4 regions of the Dorea sp. ICN-14282 genome follow, and region 1 is predicted to be linked to each of the others. Evidence: predicted binding sites of a transcription regulator. Region 1 holds the regulator's gene; each other region holds the start of a gene.
The links. Region 1 encodes Rex, which represses fermentation and respiration genes when NADH is low (regulators of the CRP and FNR family bind a similar motif). Its sites were predicted from a motif close to ATTGTTAANTANTTAACAAT; they were not measured.

Region 1 (4,157 bases):
TGATGTTATGAGCGATATGGTTTCTTCTGCATTTGGCTCTTTGGCTATGATGACGTCCGTATTAGTGTCTCCAGAAGGGTATTATGAGTATGAGGCAGCTCATGGAACCGTGCAGCGTCATTATTATAAGCACCTGAAAGGGGAAGAGACCTCTACGAACTCTGTGGCAACCATCTTTGCCTGGACAGGAGCATTGAGAAAGCGCGGAGAAATGGATGGGAATACAGAATTAATGGCATTTGCAGACAAGCTTGAAAAGGCAACGATCGATACCATTGAAGAAGGAAAGATGACCAAGGATCTGGCATTGATTACGACAATTCCAAATCCAACTGTATTAAACAGTGAAGCATTTATCAAAGCGATTGCAGAAAAACTGTAATACCTGCAAAAATTGTAAAGGGTTGTAAACATAATTTGGGACGGAGTAAAATGAAACTTTACTCCGTCCCAAATTGAATTCTCTACTCTGCCAATTCTTCCCATCTTAGGTACAGTTCTTCTAATTCTTCAGCGATCGCGGCCTTTTCGTGAGCCAGTTCCTGGCATTTCACAGAATTAGTGAAAATTTCTTCCTCCATCATCAGCTGGTCGATTTCGCCGTCCCGTTCTTCTAACTGTGTAATTCGTTCTTCTGTTTTGCGAAGATCATTTTGGCGTTTTCGCTCCTTTGCCTGAGCTTCTTTTTGTTCTTGCCAGCTTAGTTTGCCTTCGGATACCGAAGTGGTGTTGGTGGAAGGAAGAGAAGAGGTGTTTGCTGGAGTGGAAGCGTAAGCTTTTGTCAGTTCTTCTTTCTTTTCCAAGTAGTAGTCATAGTTTCCAATATAGTTTATGAAAGTCTGATTGACCAGATCCAGAATCCGGGTTGCTGTCTGATTGATAAAGTAACGGTCATGGGATACATACAGGATCGTTCCTGTGTAGTCATTTAATGCTTTTTCCAGAATTTCCTTGGAAGTAATGTCCAAATGGTTAGTAGGCTCGTCGAGAATCAGGAAATTTGCTTCGGACAGCATTAGTTTTGCCAGAGATACGCGTCCGCGTTCTCCGCCGCTTAGATCCTTGATCCGTTTGAATACGTCATCGCCGGTAAAAAGAAAGGCGGCGAGCATATTTCGGATTCGAGTACCGGTAAGTGATGGATAGGAATCAGAAATTTCATCAAAAATCGTTTTTTCCATATTCAGCACATGGTGTTCCTGATCGTAATAGCCGATGTGGACATTCGTGCCAAGGATAAAGGTTCCGCCATCTGCCGGAAGTACCTCGTTTAAAATTTTAAGAAGCGTTGTCTTTCCGGTTCCGTTGTCTCCGATTATGGCAACGTGTTCTCCGCGTTTTATTTCAAAGCTGATGTCTTGGAACAGCGTTTGATTTGGAAAAGATTTGCTTAAATGTTCCACTTTAAGTACATCGTTTCCGCTGATACAGGAAGGCTCCAGTGTCAGTTGAATCTGTGTATTTACTTCTATTGGTTTTTCTACAGGAGTCATCTTTTCTAACATCTTTTCCCGGCTTTCGGCTCGGCGAATGGATTTTTCCCGGTTGAAAGAGCGAAGCTTTTCAATGACGGCTTCCTGATGCTTGATTTCCTGCTGCTGTTTTAGATATTCTTTGAGCCTTGCTTCTCGAACCTGCTGTTTTTTCTCAGCGTATGTTGCATAGTTTCCAAGATAGGTGGACAGTTGTCCCAGTTCGATTTCCAACACCTTGGTGACAACACGATTTAAGAAATAGCGGTCATGGGAGACGATAAGAACCGCTCCCTGATAGTTGAGAAGATACGTTTCCAGCCAAGCGATGGAAGTAAGATCCAGGTGGTTGGTAGGCTCGTCAAGAAGTAGAATGTCCGGTTTGGTCAGCAGAAGTTTTCCTAAGGATACCCGGGTTTTCTGACCACCGGAAAGCGTAGATACAGGTTTGGAAAAATCGTCTTCCGTAAAGCCAAGTCCTTTGAGGACTCCGGTGATTTCGCTTTCGTAGGCGTAACCGTTCTGTCGTTCGAATTCTGCCATCAGCCGGTTGTAAGTCTCCAGCCTTGCAGATAACGTTTCTCCTTCGAGAGAAGGCAGCTCCTGTTCGATGGAGCGGATCTGACATTCCATTTCGATCAGATCTGCCTTGGCAAGGCGGACTTCCTCGTAGATGGTCGCGCTGCCGGACATGTCCTGATGCTGGGCAAGATATCCAAGAGTTTTTCCCTTGGTAAGGATCACGTCTCCGTGATCAGGTGAAAGTTCACCTACAATCATTTTCAAAAGGGTGGATTTTCCGGCGCCGTTAGGGCCGACTAAAGCCACCTTTTCATGGTCTTCTATATGAAAAGAACCATCGGTGACAATCGTATTTTCACCGAAAGCTTTTGTAATTCCGTGACATGCTAGTACCATAATTTCCTCCTTTGTTTTTCCGTTTCTATTATATCGAAAATAGGAGAAAAAACAACTTAAAGTTTGACTTTGAAAGGAAAATTCTATATAATGTTTTCTAGAATGGAAGGTGAGATGATTGGAAGATAGAGGGATTTCTCAGGCAGTGATTCGCAGGCTGCCAAGATACTACAGATATTTGGGAGAACTGCTAGAAGGCGGAGTAGAACGAATTTCCTCAAATGATTTGAGTAAACGAATGAACGTAACTGCGTCTCAGATCCGTCAGGATCTGAACAACTTTGGAGGGTTTGGACAACAGGGATATGGATATAATGTAAAGTATCTGTACACAGAGATAGGCAAGATTCTGGGACTGGAAGAAGACCATAATATCATTATTATCGGAGCGGGTAATCTTGGACAGGCGCTGGCTAATTACGCAGCCTTTGAAAAGAGAGGCTTTATCTTAAAGGGAATCTTTGATGTGAACCCAAGACTTGCGGGAGTGACGATCCGCGGGGTTCCGATTCGGATGATGGATGAGCTTAGATCCTTCGTTGCGAACAATGAGGTAGACATTGCAGCTCTTACGATTCCGAAAGATAAAGCAGAGGAAGTAGCTGATATGCTGGTAGAGAACGGTGTCCGTGCAATCTGGAATTTTGCACATATTGACCTGAATCTGCCGGACAATGTGATTGTAGAGAATGTTCATCTCTCGGAGAGTCTTATGCAGTTGTCATATAATATCAGCCGATATAACGAAGAACATCAAAAATAAGCAAGAACAACACAGGGACGTGTAAGGACAGGCATGTGCAGACAGGCTTGTCTCTATGCGTCTTTTTTCATTGAAATAAAAAATATGACAGGGGGGGTAGCAGGATGGAGTATTTGGTAAACAGTCGTCAGATGAAGATGGCGGATCAGTATACCATACAGGAGAAAGGGGTTTTGTCGCTTACATTGATGGAGCGAGCGGCCGAAAGTTGTGTGAGGGTTATGGATGAACTCGGCATGGATTTATCCAGACCTTGTGTGGTATGCGGGTCGGGCAATAATGGAGGCGATGGCTTTGCGATTGCAAGGCTTTTGGCAGAAAGAGGGAAGGAGGTTACGGTATTTCTAGTCGGCAATAGCTCCAGCTGTACGGAAGAGACGAAGCATCAGATGCGTCTTCTTAAAGAGACGGGAACGCAGATTCTGGAAGGATATGAGCCGGGGGATTACAGTCTCATCGTAGATGCCATTTTTGGCGTGGGATTAGGCCGGGAAATTATTGGCAGATACGTACAGGTGATTCAACAGATGAATGAAGCTGATGCACAGAAATTTTCAGTAGATCTGCCATCTGGAATTTCAGCAGATCATGGAGCTGTGATGGGAATCGCATTTCAGGCGGATGTGACGGTGACGTTTCAGACAACCAAGCTGGGACTTGCACTGTATCCGGGGAAACGTTATGCCGGGAAGGTATTTGTAGAAGATATTGGAATTGACCTGACAAAGGCAGAGAAAGATTCCAATCTTACCTATGCTTACGAGCGGGAAGATTATCGAAAGCTTCTTCCGATAAGAAGAGCAGATTCTAACAAGGGAACCTACGGCAAGGTTCTTGTGATTGCCGGAAGCAAAGGCATGGCAGGAGCGGCGTATTTGAATGCTTATGCAGCTTATATGGCAGGCGCAGGTCTGGTACAGATCTATACAGCTGAGGAGAACCGTGTGGTTCTGCAGCAGCTGCTGCCGGAGGCAATCGTCACAACCTATGATCTCTATGATCAG
Region 2 (4,157 bases), 460 kb from region 1:
AAAATCACCCCTCGGTATCCTTTCTTATATAACTCTTCAAAATCAATCACATATGTAGATGCTACATATTTATCAGGAAAAAACTTATCAAACATCTCTCTACTCTTCCATCTCTATAATCCGCTGCACCAGTTCCTCACATATCTGCAGCACCGTCTTGTTATCTGTATTGATGACAATATCTGCGGCAGCTTCGTATTTCTCCCTGCGCTGCTCCATCAGTTCAGAAATGCCTTTTACATTCTTGCGCCCATTCAAAACCGGTCTGTCATCACTGTCTTTCACTCGCTCGTAGATTGTCTGAGGACTCGCCGTCAGCAGAACAACTCGTCCGTTTTTCTTCATTTCTTCTACGTTTCGCTCGCGAAGGGCCGCTCCTCCGCCACAGGAGATCACCGTATTCTTGTTAGACTGCATTTCCACCAGAAGTCCGGTCTCCAGATCACGAAAATATTCTTCTCCGTAGGTTGCAAAAATATCCGGGATACTCATTTCTTCCCGTTCTGCAATCAACTGATCCATCTCAACCACCTTCATGGCAAACATGGTGCTTAAGTAATCGGAAATTGTCGTTTTTCCGGCTCCCATAAAACCAATCAGCACAATATTATAATCAAACAGCTTTCTCGCCTGGATTTTTTTACTGTTACGAAGGATTCTGCGGAACACATCGTAAATCTCTTCTTTATACTTGTTGTCTTCAAGCTTCTCTTCCAGTCTCATCTTCTGCTTGGCTTCCTGCTGCGGCTGGAGAATCGGCATACCATATTCTTCCTTATACGCCATAATCTTCTCTACAATCGCGTTTCTTTCCACCAGCGCATCGATAATCTTATCATCACACAATGCAAGCTGCTCCCTGTACATCTCTAGATCATTCATCCTTGTCTCTCCTGTCTGCCTTGTTATGTCAATTTACAATTACTGATTATTATATCAAGATTCCAGGTCCTCCGCAAGAATTTCATATCGCTCTTTCACATAATCAATGAAGGTTCTGGCAACCGGCGAAAGATACTTATCCTTCTGCGTTACCATGTAAACCAGCCTGCTAAACTGAAGATCCTTAAGCGTAAGACGCACCACCGGCATACTACGTATTGCCGGCACATCCGGCACAATCCCGACTCCCAGACCCTGCGCCACCATTCCGGCAAGCGCACTGTCTTCATCTACCATATAGCTGATCCGCGGTTTCTTCCTAGCCACCTTAAAAAGTCGATCCACCATAGATCTTAACCCGCTTCCCTTGTTGAAAAAGATCTGCGGATACTCTGCCAGTTCCGCAATCGTTACGGAATCCTTTTGAGCCAGAGGATGATCTAACGGAGTAATCGCTACCAAAGTTTCCTTCGATACCGGAAGAAAATCAAGATCTTTCTGCCCTTCCACCATAGAACAGAATACCAAATCGTATTTTTCTTCCCGAAGTCCCTTTATTACCTCCTGGGTCACGCCATTGTAAAAACCGAATTCCACCTCCATCTGTGGATAATCCTTCAAAAAATTCGCAACCAACCCCGGCACAAATTCTGCTCCTTGAGTATAAATATAACCGATATCAATCCTTCCCCCGCTCAGACTCGTCATGGCCTTCGTCTTCCGCACGCCAGTATCCAGAATAGCAAGAGCTTCTTCTGCATACTGCATAAACATTCTGCCATACTTAGTCAGTACAACATTGCGTCCCTGCCGTTCAAAAAGCCGGGTTCCCAACTCCTGCTCCAGTGATGAAATTGCATGACTTAAGCTTGGCTGTGTAATCGTCAGTTTTTCCGCCGCCCTGGTGTAATGTTCAATATGTGCAAGTGTTACAAAGTATTGCAGCTGATTCAGGTTCATGTTTCATCCTCCTTGTATATTTTTACCAAGTATACCACAATCCATAGACAAATTCTATTGTCTCGACCAAAAACATGCATTTGTTTTATATTTAACAATATTTTATAATAAACGTATACTTCAAGTAACCATTAGGAAATCGTATGGAGGAAATCAAAATGAAAAACAATTATCCACATATCTTTCAGCCACTGACGCTGAGAGGAATGACCATGAGAAACCGTGTGGCAATGATGCCTATGGGAAGCGATTTTGCAGGACATAACGGAGAATTAAGTGACGAACATATTAAGTATTATGAACTGCGTGCACGCGGCGGCACAGGATTAATCATTGTTGAAAATATCTGTGTAAAATATCCAGAGGGTTCCAATGGAACAACGCAGCTTCGTCTGGACAAAGACTGCTACATTCCGCGCATGTTCAACCTGACAGAAGCCTGTCACAGACAGGGCGCATGCATCGGTGTACAGATCAACCACGCCGGAGCCTCTGCCATGAGTTCCAGAATCGGAATGCAGCCGGTATCTGCTTCTACCCTTCCATCCAAGCCAGGCGGAGAGACTCCTCGCCCTCTTTCTAAAGAAGAACTGGAAAGCATTGCAAAGGACTATGCTGCCGCTGCCAGACGTGCTGTAAATGCCGGATTTGATTTAATCGAAATTCATGCCGGACACTCTTATCTGATCAGCCAGTTCCTGTCCCCAACCATGAACGACCGCACCGACGAATTTGGCGGATGTGCTAAAAACCGTGCACGATTCTGCCGCATGATCATTGATGAAGTAAGAAAAGCAATTGGTCCAAGAGTTCCTATTTCTCTGCGTCTTAGCGTTGACGAACTGGTAGAAGGCGGAAATACCGTAGAGGACTGTCTGGAATATTTGGAATATTTAAATGATGAAGTTGATTTATTCGATACCTCTGCCGGATTAAATCCAACCATTCAGTATCAGATTGACGCCAACTACCTGGAAGACGGCTGGAGATCCTATATGGCAAAAGCAGTTCGTGACAAATTCAATAAACCAACCATTGCAATCGGAAACATCCGTGATCCAAAGATTGCCGACGATATTATTGCACGGGGAGATGCCGATCTTATCGGTCTTGGACGTGGTCTTATCGCAGATCCTGACTGGTGCAACAAAGCAAAATACGGAGACGTCTGCGATATCCGCAAATGTATCTCCTGCAACATAGGATGTGTCGGCAACCGAATCGGCGGAAACAAACCGCTTCGCTGTACCATCAACCCGGATCTGACAGAAGGCGAATCTTACAAGAAGAAGCAGGTTGCAAACCCTTGCAGCGTGGTTGTCGTCGGAGCCGGAACTGCCGGTCTTGAAGCTGCATGTACTGCTGCTGAAGTTGGATGTCAGGTAACCCTTTTGGAGAAAAAAGACGAAATCGGCGGACTTTCCGTTGAGATTTCCAAGATTCCTGCAAAGAAGAGACTGGCAGACTTTCCTACCTACTTAAAACATCGTGCATCTAAGCTTTCTAACTTGACGATTAAAACAGGTGTAGACGCAACAGTAGAAGACATTAAGGCTTACCAGCCGGATCTCGTTGTCAATGCCACAGGTTCCGTTCCTCTCCTTCCTCCAATTGAAGGACTTCACGAGAATCTTGCTAGCGCAGATGCATCTGTATACTCCATTATGGATATGATTGACAATCTTGATAACTATCCGGAAGATCTCACCGGTAAAAAGGTTGTTGTTGTCGGCGGAGGTGCCGTAGGTCTTGACGTAGTCGAATTCTTTGCACCACGCGGAGCTGAAACTACCATCATTGAAATGATGCCAATCATCGGAAACGGACTGGATGCTTCATCTACCGCCAGCATGAAAGAATGTATGAGCAAGCATCACGTAACCCAGATGGTAAATACAGCTCTTATGAAAGTAAATCCACATTCCTTCCTAGTTAAATACGATGGAAAGGAAGAGGAACTTCCATTTGATTATGGTTTTGTATGCCTGGGCATGAAAGCACACACACCTATTTGGGAAGCCATCGAACAAGGATTTGAAGGCGAGAACACCGAAGTGATCAACATCGGCGACTCTGTTCGTGCAAGACGCATCATCGACGGCACAGATGCCGGACGCCATTTGGTATTGAATACTTTGGAGCGTTTGGGATATCTGTAAAATATATCTTAAAGAGCCACAGTACTTGTAAACACAAGAACTGTGGCTCTTATTTTACTCTTTATTCCAGAAGCCTACATCTTCCTTCGGTACTCTTCCAGCCGCGCCCCTATCTTTTCTTTAAACGTCTTCCATGCCTCTTCGTCCTCTACAAAA
Region 3 (4,157 bases), on a different contig from region 1:
CTGTACAATGCATGTCCCACACTTCTCATTGCATGGTCTGTCTGATGGAATACTTTCAATCCCATCTTTGGTCCAGACGCCATAACAGTGTTGGAACAGTCAGAGCAGTTACCAATAACGATGTATTCACATCCATCTTTCTTGAACTGCATGTTATTCTTAACCTGTCCTGGACAGTTACCAGGTCTTAAGCACTTAAGAGGTGCTCCTGGTTTATTTTCAATTGCCTGTTTACATCTTGCAACAGACACAACTTTGGCATTCATCTTCTCTGCCAGTTCGCGCATACGCTCTTCACTTCCTCCGCATGCACAGACAAGCAGCCCCATATTCGCTCCGTGAAGATCCGGGAATTCAACAGTTACAAGAATTCCTCCCGTAGTCTTTGTAATCGGCGCATCCATCTCTGTAGATTTTCCAGTAAAGGCTCCTCCCATGATGATCTCGCCATATTTGCCGTCGATTCCTCCGGCTCTCTCAATCAATTCGCCAACACTTACTCCAACCGGAACATCCATGAATACGTGAGCTTCATTTCCGCCAACCAGTTTTCCACGAACTGTTAAGTTCTTAGAAATGCATGGTTTCTTCTCATCAATAGCTTCTGCAATCTTGCAGATTGTCTCTAGGTTCAATACCACAGATCTTGCTGCTGAAGGAAGCTGAACGGTTGTCAGGTTGACCCCAAGACACTCTCTTACTACCGCACGCTCTTCACCCATTGGGTAAATATCCGGCATCAAGTGCATTATAATGTCCAGCTCATTTGCCAGCGCTGCCTGTAATGTCTTGATCGCTTTATGGTTTTTCTTCTTAATAGCAATGATACACTTATCAGCCTTTGTGATCTCCATACTGTACTTGATACCTGCGATCACTTTATCGCACTGTTCTTCGATCTGTCTGATATTGTGCTCAAGTCCCGGCTCACACTCAGCTGCGTTCACAAGGATATATCCGTGCTCAATCTTAAAGTCTGCCGGAAGTTCCGGGTTGATCTCCGGATCCATCTCTCCCATCTCAGTTGCTGACAGATCAATTCCAAGCTTCACGCCTGTCGGGAAACCAGCTCCTCCCATTCCAACGATTCCTGCTGCTTTTACCATGTCAAGCTTGGTTGCATCTGCCGGAACATCGATCGGAACGAATTCATCTGGCTGTTCATCCGCTGCTTCGATAATGATGCTGTCATCTGTAATCTCTGTCACCTTTCCGTACACACTTGAAAAAATGTTAGCTCCAAGTCCTGTTGGTGTAGCAATGAGAGTACCTTTTTTCACATCTGCCCCAACCTCTACACATGGAGCACACGGAGCACCTACGTGCTGACGTAATAACAACTGTACTTTTCCCATGACATACTTCTCCTTTTCTTTCATTTATAATATAAGTAAAAAACGAAACTTGCCATCCCGTTTACTTATTCTGCGTTTATTTCCCGCTGTTTATTTATTAATTTTATCTATAAATGATGCAACCTCTTATTTCGCCATTTTTTTAACAAAATTTTCTTATTTTTTTGGCGGAGGCATGTGGGAATCGAACCCACCCAGGACGCTCTTAACGCCCAACACTAGTTTTGAAGACTAGGAGGCACACCAGTTACCCATCTACCCCCATACATCATTTTATGCTAGTTAACCATATCACAATTTTTCGCGGATTTCAACACTTTTTATTTATTTTTATAATATCAAAAAAGCATTGACTTTTCAAGGTGTTTCGTCCATAATGAACTTAACGAACTGAACGGAATACTAGAATACGGTCTAATTGTTAATTTTATATCGTGATTCGCGGTTTCTTTACATTTCCTATAAAAGAAGCACTATGAAAACGAGGGGTGTTTTCTATGTGTTCTTATAAAAAGTTATAGATTTTGTCTATAGCTGAACAAATAAGGAGGTATTTATTATGGAGTTAAAAGCTAATGTTAACTTCGACCGGTTTGAAGCAGCTCTTCAGGTTGTAGACGCTCATACCGTTGGAGAATTCTGCCGTATCGTAATCGGTGGATTCCCGGAGCCAGAAGGCAACACAATGATCGAGAAGAAAAAATGGATGGAAGAGAATTACGACAAAGTTCGTACAGCTCTGATGTTCGAGCCAAGAGGACACCACGATATGTTTGGTGCTTTCCTGTGCGAACCAGTCAGCAAAGAAGCTGACTTCGGTGTAATGTTCATGGATACAGGCGGATACCTGAACATGTGCGGACACTGTACGATCGGTGCTGTTACTGTTATCCTTGAATCTGGATTAAAGGAAATGCACGAAGGCGAGAACGAAGTTGTTTTGGATGCTCCTGCAGGATTAATCCGCACAACAGCTTTCGTAAAAGACGGAAAGGTTGAGCACGTTACTTTAACAAACGTACCAGCATTCGTTTACAAAGAGAACCAGAAAGTTACCATCGACGGAAAAGAGATCGAATTCACAATCTCCTTTGGTGGAAGCTTCTTCGCACTGGTTGACACAACAAAACTGGATATCGGAGAGATTAACCAGAAAACCGTTCCTGCTTATACCGAACTTGGTATGAAGATGCTGGACGTAATCAACAAAGAGATCCCTGTTAAGCATCCATTACTTGACATCGATACCGTTGACCTTGTTGAATTCTACGGACCAACACCGAACCCAGACAAAGCTAACATGAGAAACGTAGTTATCTTCGGAGATGCTATGGCTGACCGTTCACCATGTGGAACAGGTACAAGTGCTAAACTTGCTACTCTGTATCACTGGGGAGAGATCAATGTTGGAGAAGAATTCATTTACGAAAGCTTCTTAGGCAGCCTCTTCAAAGGTGTAATCAAAGAAACTACAAAAGTTGCTGATTACGATGCAGTTATCCCAATGATCACAGGAAGCTGCTACTTAACAGGTGTTGCTACATACCTGATTGACCCAACTGATCCATTGAAATATGGTTTCCAGGTAGGTTAATATTTCCGAAAGGTTATATTGGAGGCGGATTTACAATAATCCGCCTCTTTTTCATTTCAGCATTGCCATTTGGCAACACATCATATATGATAGTCATATGCGAATTTATAAGATTAAAGAAAGGATTTACTAAAAATGCCACGTAAAAGACAGTCTACCAAAGCACGTATCGTCAAGTCAGCTTGGAATCTATTCTACAAAAACGGCTACGAACAGACTACCGTGGAAGAGATCATTGCCGCATCCAAGACATCGAAAGGTACTTTTTACCACTATTTTAAAGGGAAAGAAGCGCTTCTTAATTCTTTATCCTATCTTTTTGATGAAAAGTACGAAGAACTGGTTCCGCTCATCGATGACAACATGAGCTGCCGAGACAAGCTGTTATACCTAAACCATGAATTGTTTGATATGATTGAGCATAGCATCGACATCAAACTGCTTGCCTCCCTGTATTCTTCCCAGTTAGTAACCAAAGACAAGAAATCCCTGTCCGATAAAAAGCGATTCTATTTTCAATGGATCACTGAGATCATTGAAGCCGGACTGGAAAGTGGGGAATTTAAAAACAGTAGCAGCGCTGGCGAACTAATGAACGTCTATGCCATGTATGAGCGTGCACTTCTTTATGATTGGGCGCTTTTCAAAGGGAAATATTCTCTGACCGAATACAGCAACCGGCTTCTGCCCCATGTATTGGATATGTTTGAAAAAGGAGTATGACGATATGAATACCTCCGATCCCAAAAAGGACGTGCAAATCTTGCCGAGAACATTTCTCTTCGCAAAATCTGCACGTCCTTCTTCTTTTACACTTTACACCATACATTCGTGCATGGCTTCTTCTTCGATGCCCGTCTCTTTCATCATAGCAGCAATCTGCTCTCTGTCTTCAAGATCCGCACACCATGCCAGCCCGCATCCGGCTGAAATCATTCTCGGAACCGGAATGATGCGCCCCGGCACCTGCTGTTCCTTACAAGCTTTCTCCATCGCCATGGCATCCGCCGTCGTATGGAACGTCACCACTAACTTCAGTTCTTTCTTTCTCATGTTTACTCAATCACCACTTCGAAGTATCCATCCTTCTCCTCAGAATGCGTCTTCTTGCCATGATCCTTGGCATATTTCTCAACATTCATCTTCTGATGAGGCTCAGTAACCAGTACCTTCACAGCTCCCTGTGCCCCTTTAAGCGCCTCTGCTGT
Region 4 (4,157 bases), 250 kb from region 1:
TGAAATAAAGATCAGTACCACAAACACGGTTCCCATACCAAGCACGGTATTCAGACCTGCTTTTTTCAGAATCTCTCCCGTTGTATATTCCGCATCTACCGTCATACTGTCCAAATACTGATTTTCATCAAACACAAATGTAATATGCGCATCCCGATCTGCAAATTCAGCCTCTGTAGATACTTGTAATTCATCCTTGGAGGCCTCGTACGTATAGTCTCCATGACTTACGTATTCGCCACATTCCTTCTCTGCTGACTGCCATGCATCCAAAGCACCCAAGAATCCATCTTTGGTAAATGGAAGTCCTGCCTGTGTCAGCTGAGACTCCAGCGCAAAGTCTGTCATCGTCTCCCACTGTTCTACCGTATCGTCCTGCATACTGGCACAATACTCGATCAGAAATTCCGTGCTCTGCTGCACTGTAGCTTCATCATACGCCATCGTCTCCTTGCTGCTTCCACAGCCGGTAAAGCACAGCGTCACTGCAAGTCCACAGAATAATAAGCTAATTTTCTTTCTCACTTTGCCTCACCTCTCTAAACCGTTCCATGCTTTTTCATCGGACGATCTTCTCTCTTTGTGAATAACATTTCAAAAGCACCGATCACATACTTTCTGGTATCTTCCGGCTCAATGATCGTATCCACATATCCTCTTCTTGCTGCAGATAACGGGCTGGACTGTAATTCCTTATATTCTGCTGCTTTTTCTTTCAATGTCGCAGCGTCTGCTCCTGCATACATAATCTTTGCTGCAAGTGCTGCATCCATCATTCCAATCTCTGCATTTGGCCATGCATAGACCATATCTGCACCTACAGATTTGCTGTTCATGCTCACATAAGCTGTTCCAAACGCTTTACCGATCACAACATTTACCTTCGGAACGGTTGCATTTGCGAATGCATAAGTCAGTCTTGCTGTCTGTCTTGCAAGATCTTTCTCTTCTTCCATGCCTGCCTTGAAGCCAGATACGTTGGTAAGTGTCAGAACCGGAATATTAAATGCATCACAGAAAGATACGAACTCTGCTGCTTTCTTTGCTCCGTCTGCTGATAAAGAGCCATCGAATTCTGCAACCACTTCTGCCTCTTCATTATAAACTTTGGAACGGTTTGCAACTGCTCCAACAGTCATTCCGTTCAAACGGATAAATCCTGTTACCATATCCTGTGCGAAATATTTCTTTGTCTCAAAGAAGATACCTTCATCAGAGATGGATGCCAGTGCAATCGCTGTATCCTCTGCTGCATTCTCGATTCCTTCGCATGCACGGTTCAAATCATCGTTGCACTCATCATAAGAAGCATCTTCCTCATTATTACATGGAAGCATGCATACCAGAGTACGGATGTTTTCCAACATCTCTTCCTCTGTTCCCATATCATCTACAAGACCTGCTGTCTCTGCCTGATATTTTGCAGAAGAGGTATCGTTCTTGGAGATCTCATTTCCAGGAATTGCATTTGGAGAATTGACAAAGAGTTTGCCTTTCTTTTCTTCCATAAATGTAAAGTCTGTCATAGCCGGAACTACGGATAATCCTCCTCCGCATGTACCGAATACAGCTGTAATCTGTGGAATCACACCAGAAGCCAGTGCCTGTTTCAGATAAAGTCCGCCGAATGCCTCCAGCGCGTCTGTCGCCTCCTGAAGTCTCATTCCGGCACAATCGATCAATCCGATCACTGGTGCCCCCATCTTCATTGCCATATCATAAATGTTAGCAATCTTCTTTGCATGCATCTCACCGATTGCTCCGTTTAACACGGATACATCCTGGCTGTATACATATACCAGGTTTCCATCGATTACTCCGTATCCGGTGATAACACCGTCTGCCGGAGTTGCTTTGTCCTGCAGATTGAAATCTGTATTTCTGGCTGTTACAGCGCCGCCGATTTCAACAAAACTGCCTGCATCAAGCAAAGAATTAATTCTTGCGCTTGCTGCGCTTTCTGTTGCCATGTTGCCCATAGTCAAATCCTCCATTTTCTAAGATATTAAAAGTTGGTTAATACCAAATTTTTTGCCAATTATATTATATATCTTTTCTTCCGATTGCGCAACAGTTTTTCCCTATTTTCGTTAAGAAATTGACAAACAAATATGGACACCTTTTTTCAAGATGCCCACACGCTTTTCTCCTTGTTTATATTCTCTTTTTTCTGCCTATTTCTGGCTCCTGAACTGCATTGGCGTCATATCGTACGCCTTCTTAAACAGCCGGTTAAAATGTTCTACATTTTGATACCCAACTGTGAGCGCAATATTCTCTACCGTCATATTACTGCTCTTAAGAAGCGCTCTTGCCTTCTTCATCCGAATCTGTTTTACCAACTCGCCAAAGGTCATTCCGGATTTTTCCTTGATGTATTTGGACAGATACGGCTTTGACAAATAGAATTTTTCCGCCAAATCATCCAGTGTAATATCAATATAGTTTGCCTGAATATAATTCAGCATCTCGATCATCCTTGGATCTTTACATCCTTCGGAATTCCCGATTTCATCAATTTTATTGACCGCTACCGTCAGCGCCTCCATAGACGCGCTGATAATATCTGCATCAATACCAACTCCCCAAAAGGTCTTTCCCTTGAAAACGATTCCCACATATGCCACCGCTTTAGAAGATGATCCTTTCGTCAGGGAATGCTCCTCATAAAAGCTCAGCTCATAACTAATATTAAAATATTGCTTGATTGCATTGCTGACCGCATCCAGACGTCCATTTCCCATAGCCGCTATGGTGTGCACCTTATTCTCATGGTTCAGCGTCACCTCTGCAGTAATTCCATCTGCCTGTTTAAAATGGCACTCGTCAATATGGAACACCGGCTTGGTATTCACATAATGATCGGAGAAAATCTGGTATACCCAGTCAGCCGTCAGTTCCTTGTGTGCTTTATCAGAAATATCCTTCACCAGATATCCCACTTCGGAACGCATTTCCTGCGGAAGATTGATTCCATGGCTCTGCTTCAGAATATAGTTCACACCGCCCTTACCGGACTGACTGTTAATCCGAATCACATCCGAATCATACTGGCGTCCCACATCCTGCGGGTCAATCGGAAGATACGGAACAGACCATGTTTCGCATGCCTTCTCTTCACGGTATGCCATTCCCTTGGCAATCGCATCCTGATGAGATCCTGAAAAAGCGGTAAACACCAGGTCTCCTGCATAAGGCTGACGCTCATATACATGCATCCTGGTCAGTCGCTCATAGGTTTCCCGAAGACGCTTCATATCTGAAAAGTCAAGCCCCGGATCTACTCCATGGGAAAACATATTCATTCCCATTGTAATCAGATCCACATTTCCGGTCCGCTCTCCATTGCCAAACAGCGTTCCTTCGATTCTGTCTGCTCCTGCCAGCACACCAAGTTCCGCCGTCGCCACGCCGCATCCTCTGTCGTTATGCGGGTGCAGACACAGAATAACGCTGTCGCGGTATTTTAAATGTTTATTGACATATTCCAACTGACAGGCAAATACATGCGGCATTGCATTTTCTACCGTAGTCGGAATATTGATAATTGCTTTATTGTCCTGCGTCGGCTTCCACACATCTAAAACTGCATTGCAGACGTCCACCGCGTAATCCACTTCCGTCCCCGAAAAACTCTCCGGACTATACTGGAAGGTAAAGTTTCCATCCGTCTCAGATGCCAGTTCAAGAAGAAGCTTCGCTCCGTCTACTGCAATCTGCTTAATCTCTTCTTTGCTTTTCCGAAATACCTGTTCCCGCTGCGCAACCGACGTGGAATTATACAGGTGAATCACAGCGTGAGGCGCTCCTTTTACAGCCTCAAAGGTCTTCTTAATGATATGTTCTCTGGCCTGCGTTAATACCTGAACCGTCACATCATCCGGAATCATATTCTTCTCAATCAGGGTCCGCATAAACTGATATTCCGTCTCAGACGCTGCCGGGAATCCTACTTCTATCTCTTTTAATCCGATGTCTACCAGCATCTGAAAGAATTCCAGCTTTTCCTCCAGGCTCATAGGTTCAATCAACGCCTGGTTTCCATCTCTAAGATCCACGCTGCACCAAATCGGAGGCTTTTCAATATATTCCTTTTTCACCCAGTCATAAGTTACCTCCGGTGGCATAAAATATGCACGTTCATACTTCTGATAATT

Region 2: WKT00_RS04780 (oxidoreductase) is a predicted target of Rex. The motif match lies at 1,922-1,941, and genes of this name have one in related genera.
Region 3: WKT00_RS06485 (proline racemase family protein) is a predicted target of Rex. The motif match lies at 1,773-1,792, and genes of this name have one in related genera.
Region 4: WKT00_RS01475 (acyl-CoA carboxylase subunit beta) is a predicted target of Rex. The motif match lies at 2,087-2,106, and genes of this name have one in related genera.

The regions. Positions count from the first base shown of each region.
Region 1 covers NZ_JBBKBH010000001.1:560,525-564,681, reverse strand. The annotation lists gene WKT00_RS02740 (NADP-dependent isocitrate dehydrogenase) at 1-382, shown strand, start outside; gene WKT00_RS02735 (ABC-F family ATP-binding cassette domain-containing protein) at 465-2,390, opposite strand; gene WKT00_RS02730 (redox-sensing transcriptional repressor Rex) at 2,509-3,153, shown strand; gene WKT00_RS02725 (NAD(P)H-hydrate dehydratase) at 3,258-4,157, shown strand, end outside.
Region 2 covers NZ_JBBKBH010000001.1:1,020,339-1,024,495, forward strand. The annotation lists gene WKT00_RS04765 (YqeG family HAD IIIA-type phosphatase) at 1-95, opposite strand, end outside; gene WKT00_RS04770 (shikimate kinase) at 100-882, opposite strand; gene WKT00_RS04775 (LysR family transcriptional regulator) at 937-1,842, opposite strand; gene WKT00_RS04780 (oxidoreductase) at 2,001-4,001, shown strand; gene WKT00_RS04785 (peptidoglycan recognition protein family protein) at 4,076-4,157, opposite strand, start outside.
Region 3 covers NZ_JBBKBH010000002.1:226,270-230,426, forward strand. The annotation lists gene WKT00_RS06475 (proline reductase-associated electron transfer protein PrdC) at 1-1,355, opposite strand, end outside; tRNA gene WKT00_RS06480 (tRNA-Sec) at 1,521-1,618, opposite strand; gene WKT00_RS06485 (proline racemase family protein) at 1,915-2,949, shown strand; gene WKT00_RS06490 (TetR/AcrR family transcriptional regulator) at 3,085-3,672, shown strand; gene WKT00_RS06495 (DUF3343 domain-containing protein) at 3,766-4,002, opposite strand; gene WKT00_RS06500 (sulfurtransferase TusA family protein) at 4,005-4,157, opposite strand, start outside.
Region 4 covers NZ_JBBKBH010000001.1:308,549-312,705, reverse strand. The annotation lists gene WKT00_RS01480 (OadG family transporter subunit) at 1-525, opposite strand, end outside; gene WKT00_RS01475 (acyl-CoA carboxylase subunit beta) at 540-1,979, opposite strand; gene WKT00_RS01470 (2-isopropylmalate synthase) at 2,175-4,157, opposite strand, start outside.